Regions from separate parts of the Solibacillus silvestris genome, predicted to be linked through region 2. Evidence: riboswitches for the same ligand, from Rfam matches in the RefSeq annotation. Region 2 holds a riboswitch; the other holds the start of a gene.

Region 1 (8,245 bases), on a different contig from region 2:
AAAGGAAGTCGATTGGTTAGCGGATCCGATGAAAAACGGTTCCGGGAAATATGCGGAGTTGCCGGATTATATTGTAAATAAACCAGACGAAGAACATATCATTCGCGCAGAAGGGAAAATGACAATAGGCAGCTTTTCTTTCGATATTGCCCATACACCAGGCCATTCTCCAGGAAGCATATCTTTTATCTTCAAGGAAGACGGCTTTGCGATTGTTGGTGATACATTATTTGAACAAAGTATTGGCCGGACGGATTTAATCGGCGGCTCGATGAATACTCTTTTAAAATCAATTCATGATAAGCTTTTATCATTGCCGGAAGATACGATTATTTATCCGGGACACGGCAGCTATACGACACCTGCTACAGAAATGGATTCAAACCCGTTTTTAAATGGTTTTTAACATTTAATGTATGGAATGGCGGGGATTTTATCAACACTAGCAGTAATTATATTTTCCCCCGAAAAAAAACGACCGCTCTTAGCTGAGAGCGAGTCGTTTTTATTTTTAGTGTCCGGCACCCGGTGTGTGAAGGAACGTTGTGTAATACGTGAATCCAGCGAAGAATACTGTTAAATATGCTCCGAAAATGTACATGTACATGCGTTCTGAAAGATTTAAGAAGCCTAATAATAAGAATAAACCTGTATTACCTACGAATAATAGCGAAACCTCGTTCATACCGCCAAGGTAGAACATAACGGCGAAAATAGCAGTCCAGAATGCCATAACTTTATACATATTGCTCATGAAGAATTCCCCTCCTTTTACGAAAAAATAGAATAATCTCTTATCCATTATAAATCAAGTTTCTCAATAATGTAAACTGGAACTTATGGAAGAGTTGTGACAATCGCGTGTTTTTTTCCATTAATTGTGTACTGCAATTTTGTATTTGCAAAATTCACATGCATTTTTCATGCTTTCCACTTGTGCGAATTCGTTTTTTTCGAACAAAGTGTCGACTTGTCCGTGTAAGTAGGATTCATGCAATTGACAAACGATTTGCCCGTATTTTGTCAATTGCTCATGGAATGGACAATTGAAAATAGAAAAAATCAGCGTTTTTGAATGTTGCTGCTCGATAACTTCCGGTACATAGCCAATTAATTTTGCGCTATTCGTTAATAAAGCAAGCTTATCATCAAAAGTTAACGGAAATTTTCTTTTCAAAGCATTCATTTGTTCGAGCATTGATTGTTTCCCGTCCCGATAGCTAATCTCTATTGCCTTGTTTAACGCTATATCCCCGAGTTCATCGATCAGATCAAGCGACCATTTGATTAATGATGATTGATCCCGCCTTGGGAAACTTAAATTAATCCCTTCCTGCTTTACTTTATATACTCTGCCGGGTCGGCCGCCTTTTCCTGTTTTTAAATATTCGGCTGATATTGCACCGATTTCCGCAAGCTTTGTTAAATGTAAACGTGCCACATTTGAGTGGATTCCAAATTGTTCGGCAATTTCCTGGACGGAAACATATTGTTTATACTGCAGCATATATTCATAAATGGAAAATCGTGTTTCGTCTGCTAGTGTACTAGTAATCTTGATTGGATGTATCATATTGTTCACCTCCACCTTGCTGAAAATTAAAATAAAAAACCTACTTTTCTATTATTCTACATGAATCGCCTTCAAATTTGTTAATTTTAATAGAAAATATCCTATAAAAAGAAATTTTCTGCATTTTTATGTAAATTTTCCATATACCGTTCTATAATTGCAATAAGAATAAAATATATAGTTGAAGAGGTGATTTCAATCGAGCAGCAATCTATCATTGAACAAAAATGTTTGGGGCTCTTGGCGAATGCGGCGAAACTGGAAGCAACAGATATTCATTTAATACCTAGAGAAGTTTGCTATGATCTTCTGCTGAGAAAGTACGGCCGGTTTGAAAAAGCAGATGAGCTGCCTGCCGAGCTTGCCACTCGCATGATTTCCTATTTCAAATTTTTATCTTCCCTCGATATTAGTGAAAAACGAAAACCTCAAAGCGGCGCCTTTCAAAAGTTTATTGATCCTTCGATGTATGCTTTCCGAATTTCAACATTGCCATCCAGTTTTTATAAAGAAAGTTTAGCGATCCGAATTCTGCGCCAAAACTACACATTACCATTGCAAACCATATGTCATTTTCAGGAAAGTGTTGAGCAGCTGTATAAGCTGGCACAAATGGAAAGTGGATTAATATTAATTAGCGGGGCTACAGGGACTGGCAAAACGACGACATTGTATTCATTGTTGCATTATTGTGCACATCATTTGTCGCGACATGTTATTTCATTGGAAGACCCGGTTGAAAGCGCGCAGGAACAGCTTTTGCAAATCCAAGTGAACGAACGTGCGGGCATTACGTATTCCGCCGGTTTAAAAGCGATATTACGGCATTCTCCTGAAGTGATCATGCTTGGCGAAATCCGCGACAGGGAGACGGCAAAAGTCGCAATGGAAGCAGCGTTTTCGGGACATTTGGTCATATCGACTATTCATGCAAAAGATACTGTTAATTGTATTTATCGGCTCAATGATCTATCAGTTTCGTTAGAGGAGATGAGGCAAATGTTAAGGGCAATCGTCTCGCAGCGCTTAATAGAAACGAATGACATAGGCTATAAAGCGATTTTTGAATTTTTGACAGATGAACAGTTAAAGGCGGCGATTGACTCCATTTCAAATGCAAGAAGCTATACATTGCCATTTGACGAAACATTCGCCGGACAAATAGCAAAATTGCAAGGAGATTGCTATGAATATACCTCTACTTAGACATGTCCAATCCACAGCTTTGCTTCAAAAAGCGATCATCAAGCCTTCCGAATTTCCTACATTGCTCCAACGCATTTCCACATTGTTAAACGAAGGATATACATTTGCGCATAGTATTGAGATGCTGCTTCCTTATCATGTAAAACATTATGAACCCATTCAGCAAGAAATCTCAAATATTTTGCATAGTGGAGGCAGTGCGACACAGGTTTTTCAGTTTTTATGTCTGGACAAGCAATATTTAGTAACGATTGAATTGGCGGAAATGACAGGGAGATTGAGCGAATCCATTCAAATTGTCGCAAAACAGCTCGCTTTTCAACAACAAGCGAAGGCGAAACTATTAAAGGTGATGTCGTATCCGCTCGTCTTATTTTCATTTTTGATTATGCTGTTTTTGGCATTTCGGACGTATTTCTTGCCGAATATATCATCTGTCGTGACATCAAGGGTGAATGAAGAAGTGTCAGCAAGTATTCAATGGTCGACATTTTTCCTCCATATGCCAGACTATATTGTCGGTGCAGCATTAGTACTATGCATTGTTTTCTTGGGTTTTGTTTTATATGTGCGAAAGAAACGCATAGACTTGCAACTCCATATTTTATTTAAGCTCCCATTCATCAGCCTTTTTTGGCGTTTAATATTGACGAGGCAGTTTTCCCGTCATTTAGGCAATTTATTATTGGCAGGGTTTTCCTTGCAAAATGCATTCGACCATTTAAAATCCCAGCAGCATCAAAAGCAAATTGCATACATTGCCAATACTTTGCAGCAGCGCATACTGATCGGTGATTCTTTGGCGCGTGCGGCGGAAGTTGTCGGCTATTTTTACCCGAAATTTGAGCATTTCATTGCACATGGCGAGGCAAGTGGATTATTAGGGCGGGAACTGATCTTATATTGCGAGCTTCTTGATGAAAAGCTCCAAAAAATAATCGAACGTTTATTGGCGATCATCCAGCCCCTGCTTTTCATTATTATCGCTATTTGTGTAATTGCCGCATATTTAAGCATTTTGATTCCTATGTATGATGTAATCGACTTTATATAAGAAGAGGTGAAATAGATGAAAAATGAAAAAGGATTTACGCTAGTAGAAATGCTTGTAGTGCTATTGATTATTTCGATCTTAATATTAGTGACTATACCAAATGTATCACGGCATTTCGCTTCAATTGATGAAAAAGGATGCGATGCATATATTCTAATGCTGCAAGGGCAAGTGGAGGCTTATAAACTGGACAAAAAGGAATACCCAAGCTCGATTTCCGATTTAGTAAATGAAAAGTATATTGTCGAAGAGGATTTGAGGTGCCCGGATAATACACAAATACAAATAGAAGATGGGAAAGTGATCGGTCCATCGAAGAAGCGTGATTCCAATGAGTCCGATAAAACATAGAATAAAAGCATTATTGAACGATGAACGAGGATTTACGCTTTTGGAAATGCTTGTTGTCCTGGCAATTTTTTTAATTGTTCAATCTGCAATTTTATATTTTTCCCATGAGCCATTAGTCGACTATACGGAGAAACAAGTCATGAGTCAAAACGAATTGTTAATAAGAATGGCACAGCTGAGCTCGATCGAAACGGGAAGCCCGCATAGCTTTCAAGTCGTAAATTGTAATCGCATCATAATAAAGGAACGCAATCAGCCTGTACATTTGTATGACCAACGTTTACCCCGCCATGTTGAATTATTTTTGTCGACGCCCGGCTCTAGCCTCATCTTTAATACGAGAGGAAATGTTCAGGCATTCGGCAGGCTAACCTATCATTTCGAAAATGTGAGCTATCAGTACTCGATTAATATCGGGAAAGGAAGAATTTTGGATAAGGAGGTTTTTCATGGGGCAACAGGGCATAACACTTGTGGAAACATTGTTAGCGGTCGTCATTTTATTTTTTCTCTCTTCGACGATCATTCCCCTCACGTATAATATGAAGCAGCAAATCGCGGTTCAAAAAGTGCAAGCACATGCAGCGGAGGCCGCTTTCATCGGTGCGCTGAAATATGCGAGATATGGAGAATATTCGGGAATACAGCAAATTGATGATACTCTGTTCAGTTGGGTTTATGATGGCAGCCATATTTGTGTCATGTTTGAAGCAGATGGGCTGGAAGAGGAGCTATGCGTATGATCAGAAGCAGATTGAACGAGAGAGGATTTACATTATTGGAAAGTCTGTTTCAATTAGCCGTCTTCTTTTTATTCGCTTCGATCAGTCTTCTTATCTTCGTCTGGGTGCGGGATATTCAGCAATTACAACAAATGAACGATGATGTGAATTGGGAATTTTTCATTTATGATTTGCATCAATATAATATGAACTCGGCATCCGGAAAAATATTGGATTCAAACAAATTGCAACTTGAAATTTTGAATGATCCAAGTGATCGGCTATTTATATTTGATAAATCAGAGCACCATTTACGGAAAAGATCGAATAAAGGCGGGAATGAAATAATGCTGCCGCATGTTCGCAATTGGCATTTACATGTTGCAGGACATGAAATAAATATGAAAGTGGTGATGCAGGATGGAACCGAGCGACAAAGAGCGCTCGTCTTACCAATGGCTCCGGAATGAAAGAGGCGCGTTATTTTTATTGGCCGTACTGTTATTATTTATTGTTACGGGGGCTGCAATTTTATATACGAATGCATTTTTTGCCCAACTAAAAATTTATAATTCGTTGGAATCTATTTACGTTCGTGCTACGATAAACATACTAAATACTCATTGAAGTTCAACTCTTTTCAGTAGAGGGCACCTATTCCGATAGACGGGAAAGTGAATGCAAGTATTCCTCTCTATTAGCAATAGTACAAGCATTTATTGAAAAGAAGTGAAAGCCCCGGTAATATGACGAATTTGGGCATGTATTCCGATAAAGGAAGACAGCTGTTGTCGAATGATGCGGCAACAGTTGTCTGACCCACGGCTTGAGGTCCTGAACACAAAGCCAAATTCGGCTGCAATTACACGGAAGATGGTATGAATTGAGTAGCTCGTAATTAGAAGAAGGTGAACAGCATGCGAAAAATATATTTAGTTGGATTTATGGGATGCGGAAAGAGTGCGATTGGTAGACGTTTAAGTTATTTCTTGAAAATGCCTTATTACGATATGGACCATGAAATTGTCCGGCAGCAAGGAATGACGATTCCAGAAATTTTCGAGAAATACGGAGAAGCGCATTTCCGGGAAATCGAGACGGATTTTTTAAAAAGTTTCCGTGATGAAGCATGCATTATCGCAACAGGTGGTGGAGTGGCAGTTAACGAAGAGAACCGTAAAATTATGCGTCATACAGGCCTTGTTTTTTTTCTGGATGCAAAATTTGAGGACATTTATATGCGCATCCGCAATGACAAAAACCGCCCCATTGTACAGAAATCTACAGAAGAGGAGTTAGAAGAGCTGTATTACTATCGCAGAAAGTTTTATAGGGAAGCAGGCCATATACAAGTGCTTACGGCAAGTAGAACGTTAAGGCAAATTGTCGAATATATTGCTTTCCAAGTAAACAGACTGAAAGGCGAATGATTTCTATTATTTCTTTGATATAATTCGTGTTTTAACTAAAAACAAAAAAAGATTGCGTTTTCAATGTGTTCAATGTTAGGATATTGCTAAGAGTTAAGTTATAAATTTAGTTAAAGAAACTGACGCGGATGATGGTACGGGGAGAGAACGTGAAGTCACGTCGCCGAAGGAGCAAATAGCGCAGCTATGAATCTCTCAGGCAAAAAGACTCGTATTGGACGCAACTCTGGAGAGCGCTGCATGGAATTTATTGCAGCCACCAACGGGGAAAGCCTAAAATGTGATAGATAATCAAACTTAGGTGTAACTTTCAGGTGCAAGGACAGAGAATCTCGGAAAAGGGATTCGTCTGTCTTTTTTTATGGAGAAGAAAGCAGTTGCTTTCTGAAAAGTCTATAAAAAAGGCAGTGTTTCGCGTTATATTTATGCAAAATACAGTTCCCTTTTCAAATGATCGGTCTACAATCATACATACTTAAGGAGGACATGAACATGGCAAATGAATTAAAACGTACACCACTTTTTGATGAATATGCAAAATATGGTGGGAAAACAATCGATTTTGGTGGTTGGGAATTACCGGTGCAATTTTCTTCAATCAAGGAAGAACATGATGCAGTGCGAAACCGAGCTGGCCTTTTTGATGTTTCCCATATGGGCGAAATTTTTGTGGAAGGACCGGATGCGCTTTCGTATTTACAAAAGATGCTTTCAAATGATATTTCCAAAATTGCAATTGGCGGTGCGCAATATAGCGCATTATGCTATGAAAGCGGCGGTGTTGTAGACGATTTATTAACATATCGTTTAGCGGATGACCGTTATTTGCTTTGTGTGAATGCGGCTAATATTGAAAAAGACTTTGAATGGCTGCAGCAGCATCTAGAAGGTGATGTGAAAATTACCAATGCTTCAGATGAATATGCCCAAATCGCACTGCAAGGCCCTTTGTCGCAGGAAGTGTTACAGAAGCTGACATCTATGGATTTGGCGACAATTAAATATTTCAAATTCCAAGATAATGTAGATGTAGGCGGACATTCCGTGCTTGTATCCCGCTCAGGCTATACAGGTGAAGACGGTTTTGAAATTTACGGCACACCACAGGCGATTGTTGACCTTTGGAACAAAATTTTAGAAGCCGGAAAAGACAAGGGAGTTGTAGCAGCCGGTTTAGGTGCTCGCGATACATTGCGCTTTGAAGCATGCTTACCATTATATGGTCAAGAACTATCAAAAGATATATCTCCGCTCGAAGCTGGAATTGGCTTTGCGGTGAAACTGGCAAAAGACCCGCAATTTATCGGGCAGCAAGCTTTAATTGAACAAAAAGAAAAGGGACTTTCACGTAAATCAGTCGGCATTGAAATGATCGACAAAGGAATTCCGCGTCATGGCTATAAAGTATTCAAAGATGGCGTAGAAATTGGCGAAGTTACAACAGGTACGCAATCGCCGATGACAAAACGCAATATCGGTTTAGCGTTAATTGACGCAAAATTCGCGGAAGTTGGAATTGAAGTAGAAATTGAAGTTCGCAAAAATAAAGCGAAAGCAGCAATCGTGGAAACACCATTTTATAAACGCAGTAAATAAAAATTTTGAAAAGAGGGTTAACAATGAAACATCGTTATTTACCTATGACGGAACAAGACAAGCAAGAAATGTTAGACCGTATCGGAGTTGCTACAATCGATGAGCTTTTTGCGGATATACCGGAAAAAGTTCGCTTCCAAGGGAATTATAAAATCAAAGAAGCAAAATCTGAAGCAGCGTTAATGAAAGAATTGTCTCAAATGGCGGCTAAAAATAAAGATACAGCAAGCAATGTATCGTTTTTAGGTGCGGGTGTCTACAATCACTACAAGCCGGTTATTGTCGATCATGTCATATCGCGCTCAGAGTTTTA
Region 2 (8,245 bases):
TCATTCCGCTCATTTAGTAAAGTGGTATTAGCGATGGAAAAGAGGAAGCGAAATGGGTATTTGGATAGTCATTTTATTAATAGCCGCCATAGCGCTTATGTTATTCCAGGCCGAGTTAATGTACATACGCGCGGAAAAGATAAAAAAGCGAAAGAGGGGGGATAATTCATGATTCGTTCTGTTGGAGCCGGAAGCACAGGCTTGCAAAATCAAACACGTCGCAAAACACAGCAGGAGCAAACAATCCCCTTTCCTAAAATCGGGGACTCCGGAAATGTGGGGCTATCACAAGAAGAATTGCGCAGTGGGCAGTCTGAAATAGCTCAATTGATGGTCGGTGTTAAACCGAAAAAGCAGTTGAAATCCATTTTTGATGAAAACAATGACGTCGTGAAGCAAAATGCAGATGGCGACAGATTGGAAGTAAGTAAACGCGCCATTTCGCTGGCAAAGGAAATTCTGTTTGCTTAAATAAAGAAGCTCCGATGAGAAGTCAATTTCCCATGGGAGCTTTTTTTCAATCCATTATTTTTTTTCCAATGCACGTTCGCCTGCAATACCTGGCTGTGTTAATTCGAACGGGTTTAATATAATATCCAATTGCTCTACAGTAAAGAAGTTGTATTCAAGGCAAAGTTCACGTACAGATTTTCCGCTATGAAGTGCTTCACGGGCAATCTGGCTTGAGCGCTCGTAGCCTAAATGAGGTGCCAAAGCTGTTACTACACCTATTGAACGCTCTACAAAATCATGTAAACGCGCTTCATTCGCTTCGATATGGTCCAAGCAGTATTTTGTGAATACAGTAAAGCCGTTCGTCATAATTTCAATTGATTGCAATAAGTTGAACACTAAAACAGGCTCCATAACATTCAGTTCGAATTGACCTGCTTCAGATGCAAGGGAAATCGTCACATCATTGCCGATTACTTGGAACGCGATCTGGTTAATCAATTCCGGCATAACAGGATTCACTTTCCCTGGCATAATCGATGAACCAGGTTGGCGCTCAGGTAAACGGATTTCTGCAAAACCTGCTTTCGGCCCTGAAGCCATTAAGCGTAGATCATTACAAATTTTCGACATATTCATCATGGCGATTTTTAACATGGATGATACTTCAGCATATGTATCCGTATTTTGTGTACCATCGATTAAATTATCCACTTTCACGAACGGGAAACCACTATAAGCGGCAATATTTTCTACTGCCAATTTCATATACTCCGGGTCCGCATTTAAGCCTGTACCAATAGCTGTTGCCCCAATGTTGATTTGAAGCATCGTTTGCTGCGCTTTTTTAATGCGTGCGATATCACGCGCCACCACTGCAGCGTATGCGCCAAATTCTTGGCCTAATCGAACCGGAACCGCATCTTGTAAATGTGTGCGCCCCATTTTAACAATCGAATCGAATTCCACTGATTTTTGGATGAAGCTATCACGCATGACTTCCATCGCCATAATCAAATTGTCCAAAGTTGTCACTGTTGCGATATGGATAGCCGATGGGAAGGCATCATTTGTTGATTGGGCCATATTAACATGGCTGTTAGGACTAATGATTGAATAAGTACCTTTTTCTTCCCCTAAAATTTCTAATGCGCGATTTGCGATGACTTCGTTGGCATTCATATTCATGGAAGTGCCGGCGCCGCCTTGAATCGGGTCTACAACGAATTGATCGTGTAAATGCCCTTTAATAATGTCGTCAGATGCTTGCGCAATTGCATTGGCAATTGTTTGATCCAATTTGCCGATTGCTGCATTTGCAAGTGCTGAACTTTTTTTCACGATGGCAAATGCACGGATTAATTCTGGGTGCATTGTCATTTTAGTGATTGGGAAGTTTTCTAATGCACGAGTTGTTTGAACGCCGTAATATACGTCCTTTGGAATTTCCAATGTGCCTAAAAAGTCTTTTTCAATACGTGTACTCATTTGTACGAACCCTCCAAGAGAATTGTGTAATAGTTGGATAAACAACTACATTATACGCTAAATTATCATAAAAGCGTACTTGCTGAATTATTAGATTATTTGACGTATTCATGAAAATCGAATTAATGGATATTTGCGCTGTTTCTACAATGCGCCACAGTCGAAGCTTTGTATAATTGTGCTATGATGAGAGGGGAATAATTATATATAAAGTCCGAAAGTGAGGTTACGACGTGAATTTTTCATTTCAAGACATTCATATTTTCGCGGAAATCGAAAAAGAAACGGAGCTTTTTAAGCATTATAAACTCGATGAAATAAAAGATAGGTATGATAGCAATTTTGTATATTTCAGAAGATTGCCTACGCTGCAGGAATTGAAAGAGACACAGTTTTATTTAACGAAGTTCCAGCGATCAAGAAGGCAAAAATTTTTAAAGTTCGTCTTTCCACAAGACGTGGAACTCCCTTTTTATATTCGCCAATATTTTTCGTCGCAGCAGTTTAATATTGGAATTTTGGAAATGTATGCGATCCAGCCAAATGTATTTACGAAAGAAAGAATTCATCCTTCTGTAAAAATCGAACCTGTTACAGCACGTACAATCGATTCCTATTTAGCTTTGCAATATGAAGAAGATCTACAATGGGGAGAAAGCTATGCGAACGGAAAGCGTGCCATGTTGAAAAGGGACTTTGAGCAGCACCGCAAACAGCAATTTATCGCATTGATCGATGAACGGGTTGTTGGTATTGTCGATGTCATTGAATCACAAAAAACTGCAGAAATCGATAACTTTTTCGTAAGTCCGCAATTTCAGCGTCAAGGGATCGGCACAACGATGCAACAATATATTATGGAAAACTATGAGCGGAAGGTGATTATTTTAGTAGCGGATGGAAAGGATACGCCTAGGGAAATGTATACAAAACAAGGATATACTTATATTGGAAAACAATATAACGCACTTAAAATGAATTTTGATTGAAAAACTGTCCTAAACAATATATTTTTGCGCAATAATATTGAATTTCGTAACTTTTGTTTCTTTCATACGACTAATGTATGAAAGAAACGAGGTGAATTACATTGAAAAAATGGTTTCCTTATATAGTTGTTAGCATAATATTTTTACTTGCAGCGTGTAATATGAATGAACAGACAAATTCGTCAGAACCTGTTGACCAAGAACAAACAGACAATAAAGAAAATGAAAATGATGATCAAGGCGGAACGAAAAGCAATGAAGTTCAATATGAATTATTGTTTCAATTAGATTCGATTCCCCCAGAAGTCGGTACAAGCATTTCAATCGTGCAAGACGAGAAGCTTTATACAGCATGGGCGGAAATTTTCGGATTTGACTCTGTTCCGGCAATCGATTTTGAAACAGAGGAAGCTCTTTTCGTCACAGCATATTCGGATGGCTGCGGAAGAGAGCTTGAATATATTGATAAAGAAGAGGAAACGCTGATCATCAAGTTAAATTATCATGAAAATATTCGAAAAAAGGACGAAATTGCGTGTACAGACATAGCCTTGCCGAACACATATGTTGTGAAAATGGAAAAAACGGATACGAAACAAGGAAAGCTGATTGATATTAATCGCACATCGTATGAAGATGATTCAATTGTTCAGGATAAGCTGCAATAAAAATCAGAAAGCGTGAACTGCGCGTAAATACAGTTTCAAACAATACGAGGAGCTACCAATTCCTTCATAATAAATAAGTATTGAATATTACACTGAAAATGATAGATTCATTATTTTCGGTGTAATATTTTTTTAGCGGAAATTTTCTGTAATAGGGATGCATAATAGTGGAAATATAGGCAAATTGCTAGTCATTTGTAGATTTGCATTTTAAGAGCATTGTATCGGATGACAATAATTGATAGTATTAGTTATCGTACAATAATAGTATTGAACGCGATCTATAGGAAGTTGGAAGATGCCGACAACTTATGGGCAAATAATTGCATATATATCAAGCGAAGATCGTCGTGGATGACACTACTGACGGGAGCAGTTTCTGGAGAGAGCGCGTATAACGCGTCGCCGAAGGGTTCATAATCTCAGGCAAAAGGACAGAAGAGTAATGAGAGACGTTATTATTCTTATTTAACAGGGCTGATATTTTTATCGGCCCCTTTTTTATTTTCAGAAAATTCGATTGATGGACCGCGTTGTTTTACTTATTATTTTGCGCTGCGAATAAGCAGACAAAATATTTATCCTTTGGAGGGAATCGTTTTGGAACAACATGAATTGAAGCGCGATCTTAAAAATCGTCATGTTCAATTAATCGCGATTGGAGGAACAATCGGAACGGGGTTATTTTTAGGCTCGGGAAAAGCGATTTCACTTGCAGGGCCATCTATTATTTTTGCGTATTTAATCGTTGGAACTGCACTGTTTTTCGTTATGCGTGCACTTGGTGAATTGCTTTTGTCAAAAGGCGGCTATTCATCGTTCACGGAGTTTGCGACAGAATATTTGGGAGATTGGGCAGGCTATGTGACAGGGTGGACGTATTGGTTTTGCTGGATTATGACCGCTATGGCGGATATTATTGCGGTCGGGATGTATACGCAATATTGGTTTAATATTCCGCAATGGGTGCCGGCAATTGCATGCTTAGTCGGTCTTCTGGCACTGAATTTGCTGACTGTAAAATTATTTGGTGAATTGGAGTTCTGGTTTGCCCTTATTAAAATTATTACGATTGTCGCTCTCATTGCAATCGGCATCGTCTTGTTGATCATCGGTTTTGAAACAGAAACAGGGAAGGTTGCCGTAGCGAATCTTTGGGAGCACGGCGGATTGTTTCCGAATGGCGCATTTGGCTTTTTAATGGCATTCCAAATGGTTGTATTTGCTTTTGTCGGTGTGGAGCTTGTCGGTGTATCGGCAGCGGAAACGGCCAATCCCCAAAAGAATATACCATCAGCCATCAATAAAATACCAATTCGCATTTTATTGTTTTATGTTGGGGCGTTATTTGTCATTTTAACGATCAACCCTTGGAATACGCTAAGTGCAGCGAGCTCGCCGTTTGTGCAGGTTTTTGCGTTGGTGGGAATACCGATTGCAGCGGGTTTGATCAACTTTGTTGTGCTGACATCGGCAGCGTCTGCGGGAAATAGCGGGATGTTCTCGACAAGTCGTATGTTGTTTAGCTTAGGAAACAATAAGCAAGCACCAGCACCATTCAGCCGATTGAATAAAAATGCCGTACCGCAAAATGGCTTGCTCTTTTCGGCGGTAGTTGTGTCGATCGGGGCATTGCTTAGTTATTTCATGCCTGATGATGCGTTTAATATTGTCACGACGATTAGTGCAATATGCTTTATTTGGGTATGGAGCATCATTTTAATTTCACATATTGTCTATAAAAAGCGTCACCCGCAATTGCACGCAAAATCGATTTTCAAGGCACCGCTGACACCGTTTATCAATTATGCAATATTGGCGTTCTTTGTGTTTTTATTAGTCATTATGGGTGTTTCGGAATATACTAGAACATCTTTAATGCTTACTCCGTTATGGTTTGTTTTATTGTTCATTTTATACGCAATTCGAAAAAAATAGGGAAAAGAATCCGGGCTTCCATAGAAGAGGCCCGGATTGTTCTTTTCGATGCTTTTTCAATTTAGGCTTACCTGTATTTGCATAATGGGGGTTAATTGCTTCATAATGCCATTTACTGCAGTTTACCTAATAGATGCTTCCTTGCTTCCATATATATTTTGTCATCGCAAGCATCGCATGAAAACTTCCCGCGCATATTCCGTTTGAACTTTTGATATTTCTTCGTGCCCTCTTTTAAAAGGAAAGGCTTTTTGCAGCAAAAACAAGTCGTTTCATATGTGATCATTTTATCTCCTCCTGAACGAAAAGAAATTTATTTTTCAATAAATGAACATAAACGAAGCAAGCAATCAATACACCGATAAAAGCGAATAAACTAGTAACAAGCCGGATTGAAAACATTTCCGCCAACAAGCCGATAATCAATGTTAAAGAAATTTGCATTATACTTTCGATTAGGCTGAGCGAACTGCTGAAACGCCCCATCAACTTTGCAGGAATTGTTTGCTGATAAAATGTTGCATATCCTGCATTGCTGAATGCCATGAACAACCCGAGCAGTATAAAGGCTCCAACAGCAATGAGCAGATTTTGCGAAAAATAAAAAGTGAAATAACAAATGAGAGTGAATGTAAACCCTGCTCCAATATACGAAGCCAATGAAAATTTATGTACAAATTTCGCGGCCAAAAAACCGCCGACAATAGCGCCGATTCCTGTCATCCCAACGATGATGCCATATGCAGTATCGGAAACGTTATGGAAATCCTTTAAAAAAGACATTTCCTGAGAATCGAGCGAATAGCAAATCATGAGCGCGATGGAATAGAACATGAAAAATTGCAGCATTGCTTTTTTTTCGCGAATGAACTGCCAAACGAGATAAAAATCATCAAGTATAATGGCAGGTGTAAGCATTTTGGACTGGCTGTCTTCTTTTTGCTGCACATTCGGCAATAAATACATCATCGATGCACTGAGAAGCAGCATGCAGCCATTCGTCCACATCGCGGCGGCCGTATTGCTGAAGGCGATAATTGCCCCGCTTAAAGCAGGTCCGATCATAAAACTCCCCGAGCCTAACATGCTATTAATCGCATTGAAGCGCAAGCGATTCTTTTGCTCGACAATTTTTGCGATCATATATGTGCCGCTCGGATTTGAAAAGCTCGTCGTAATATTGGCCAGAAAAATGAAACAATAAATCATCCAAATATCCGTAAGAAAGGGCATTGTAAAAACGATCAAAGCACGAAATAAATCGCCGCCAATCAAAATGAATCTTTTGTTTGACCGGTCCACGATGGAACCAGCGAAAAAACTGCAAATGATGCGAGCGATGGGGCCTATTATATAAATGCCTGCAACAGCTGCGGGTGACTGTGTTAAATGCCAGACAGACAGATTAAGCGCAATCAAATAAATCCAGCTGCCTAATCGGGAAATGCCGAATCCAAACCATAAATAAAAATAATCCTTCTTCAGCTCCATATGCTTCCTCCTTAACGGCTCATACGCTGCCGTATGTTTTCACTTGCACCGAGTGCCAGCTTATAGCATTGGCTCGCTTGCTTATAGGCGTTCAAATGTTCATAAAATCGTCCCCATAGCGGTGCATAAAAAATTGTCAATGCATAATATTGCTGGTCATTAAAATGGGGGAAAACCGTCTCTTCAAGCTCCTTTAGCCGTCTGATTGAATGGCCCTCTTCCAAAGCGTATTGAAGAAGCCGCCGCTGGTAAATATGGTGCAGCACTGAAAATGCAGATTCATCATAGCGTGAGAGTAACTTGTTTAATTGGGCGGAATCGTTTTGCTGATAGCAAGTGCGCATCCAGTTAATAACAGAATGCAAATCTTCATCATATTGGTTGGCGATTTTATAATGCTCGCTTGCCCTTTGAAATGATTGTTGGCACTCATAGCAATACGCAATATTATTATGCAGTGAACTCCATTGCAGCGGCGATTGGATTGAAGGTACATTTGCTAGCAAGTCAAGTCCCGCTTCGAATTCCCGCAATGCTTCACGAAAGCGGTGCAAATCATTGTAGATGACGCCTTTCATCGAATAGAGCTTAAGTTGAAACAATGGCTTGAACTGATGTTTGAAAAAATGGTTTGCCAAGTCAATATGGTGAAGCGCCTTTTGGAAATTGTAGCTTCGATGATTCGAAAAAGCGATATGATAATGGTAATTTGCAAGCTCGAATGGATGGGCGTTTGCTAAATATTGCGAATAGGCATGGCGCTGCTCTTTCATCGCCAGTTGTTCAAACTCCGAAAAAGACAAATGTCCGAATGCGGTGATCGCAACAAAAAGTTCTGTAATGCGGTCCCTTTTCCAACTGACAATCGGTTCGATTTCGCGCAAAAGATTTCTCGCCTGAATATCCTCTTTTATCGAATACAAATAGCGTCCATACACGAGCTTTGCGAGTATTTGCTGTTCAACGGATTGTTCATTTTGCTGCAAAGCAAGCAGCTGGTTGATTTCGTCGGCAGTCAATGCATTATTGGACAGTAATTTTTCATACGCCGTTTCCAAAAAAGCCATTTGATTTTCCAAATGTTGCTGAAGGCTAAAAAAGTTTATGCCCAACTTATCGAATAGTTGTTCATACATAGAGTTTTCCGCAATGACTAGTTCATTTTCGATGCGGCTTAAATAGGAGGGGGTGCATATGCCGAATGCGACCTCGTCCTGT

Evidence for each region. A riboswitch is a leader RNA that binds a small molecule or an ion and turns the genes downstream of it on or off. The one in region 2 is predicted to bind glycine.
Region 1: linked by a shared signal. The riboswitch ahead of gcvT (glycine cleavage system aminomethyltransferase GcvT) and the one ahead of ACTHOQ_RS00120 (amino acid permease) in region 2 are both predicted to bind glycine.

Annotation. Positions count from the first base shown of each region.
Region 1 covers NZ_JBQCJW010000037.1:4,240-12,484, forward strand. Annotated here, with positions in the region: gene ACTHOQ_RS16370 (MBL fold metallo-hydrolase) at 1-406, shown strand, start outside; gene ACTHOQ_RS16375 (DUF2626 family protein) at 512-754, opposite strand; gene ACTHOQ_RS16380 (helix-turn-helix transcriptional regulator) at 875-1,573, opposite strand; gene comGA (competence type IV pilus ATPase ComGA) at 1,763-2,779, shown strand; gene comGB (competence type IV pilus assembly protein ComGB) at 2,760-3,833, shown strand; gene comGC (competence type IV pilus major pilin ComGC) at 3,849-4,184, shown strand; gene ACTHOQ_RS16400 (prepilin-type N-terminal cleavage/methylation domain-containing protein) at 4,165-4,725, shown strand; gene ACTHOQ_RS16405 (pilus assembly FimT family protein) at 4,634-4,927, shown strand; gene comGF (competence type IV pilus minor pilin ComGF) at 4,924-5,376, shown strand; gene ACTHOQ_RS16415 (shikimate kinase) at 5,824-6,336, shown strand; glycine riboswitch at 6,465-6,557, shown strand; glycine riboswitch at 6,561-6,664, shown strand; gene gcvT (glycine cleavage system aminomethyltransferase GcvT) at 6,829-7,932, shown strand; gene gcvPA (aminomethyl-transferring glycine dehydrogenase subunit GcvPA) at 7,956-8,245, shown strand, end outside.
Region 2 covers NZ_JBQCJW010000001.1:21,031-29,275, reverse strand. Annotated here, with positions in the region: gene ACTHOQ_RS00140 (DNA primase) at 169-471, shown strand; gene aspA (aspartate ammonia-lyase) at 526-1,941, opposite strand; gene ACTHOQ_RS00130 (GNAT family N-acetyltransferase) at 2,175-2,930, shown strand; gene ACTHOQ_RS00125 (dehydrogenase) at 3,092-3,598, shown strand; glycine riboswitch at 3,968-4,046, shown strand; gene ACTHOQ_RS00120 (amino acid permease) at 4,199-5,536, shown strand; gene ACTHOQ_RS00115 (hypothetical protein) at 5,649-5,822, opposite strand; gene ACTHOQ_RS00110 (MFS transporter) at 5,819-7,027, opposite strand; gene ACTHOQ_RS00105 (helix-turn-helix domain-containing protein) at 7,039-8,245, opposite strand, start outside.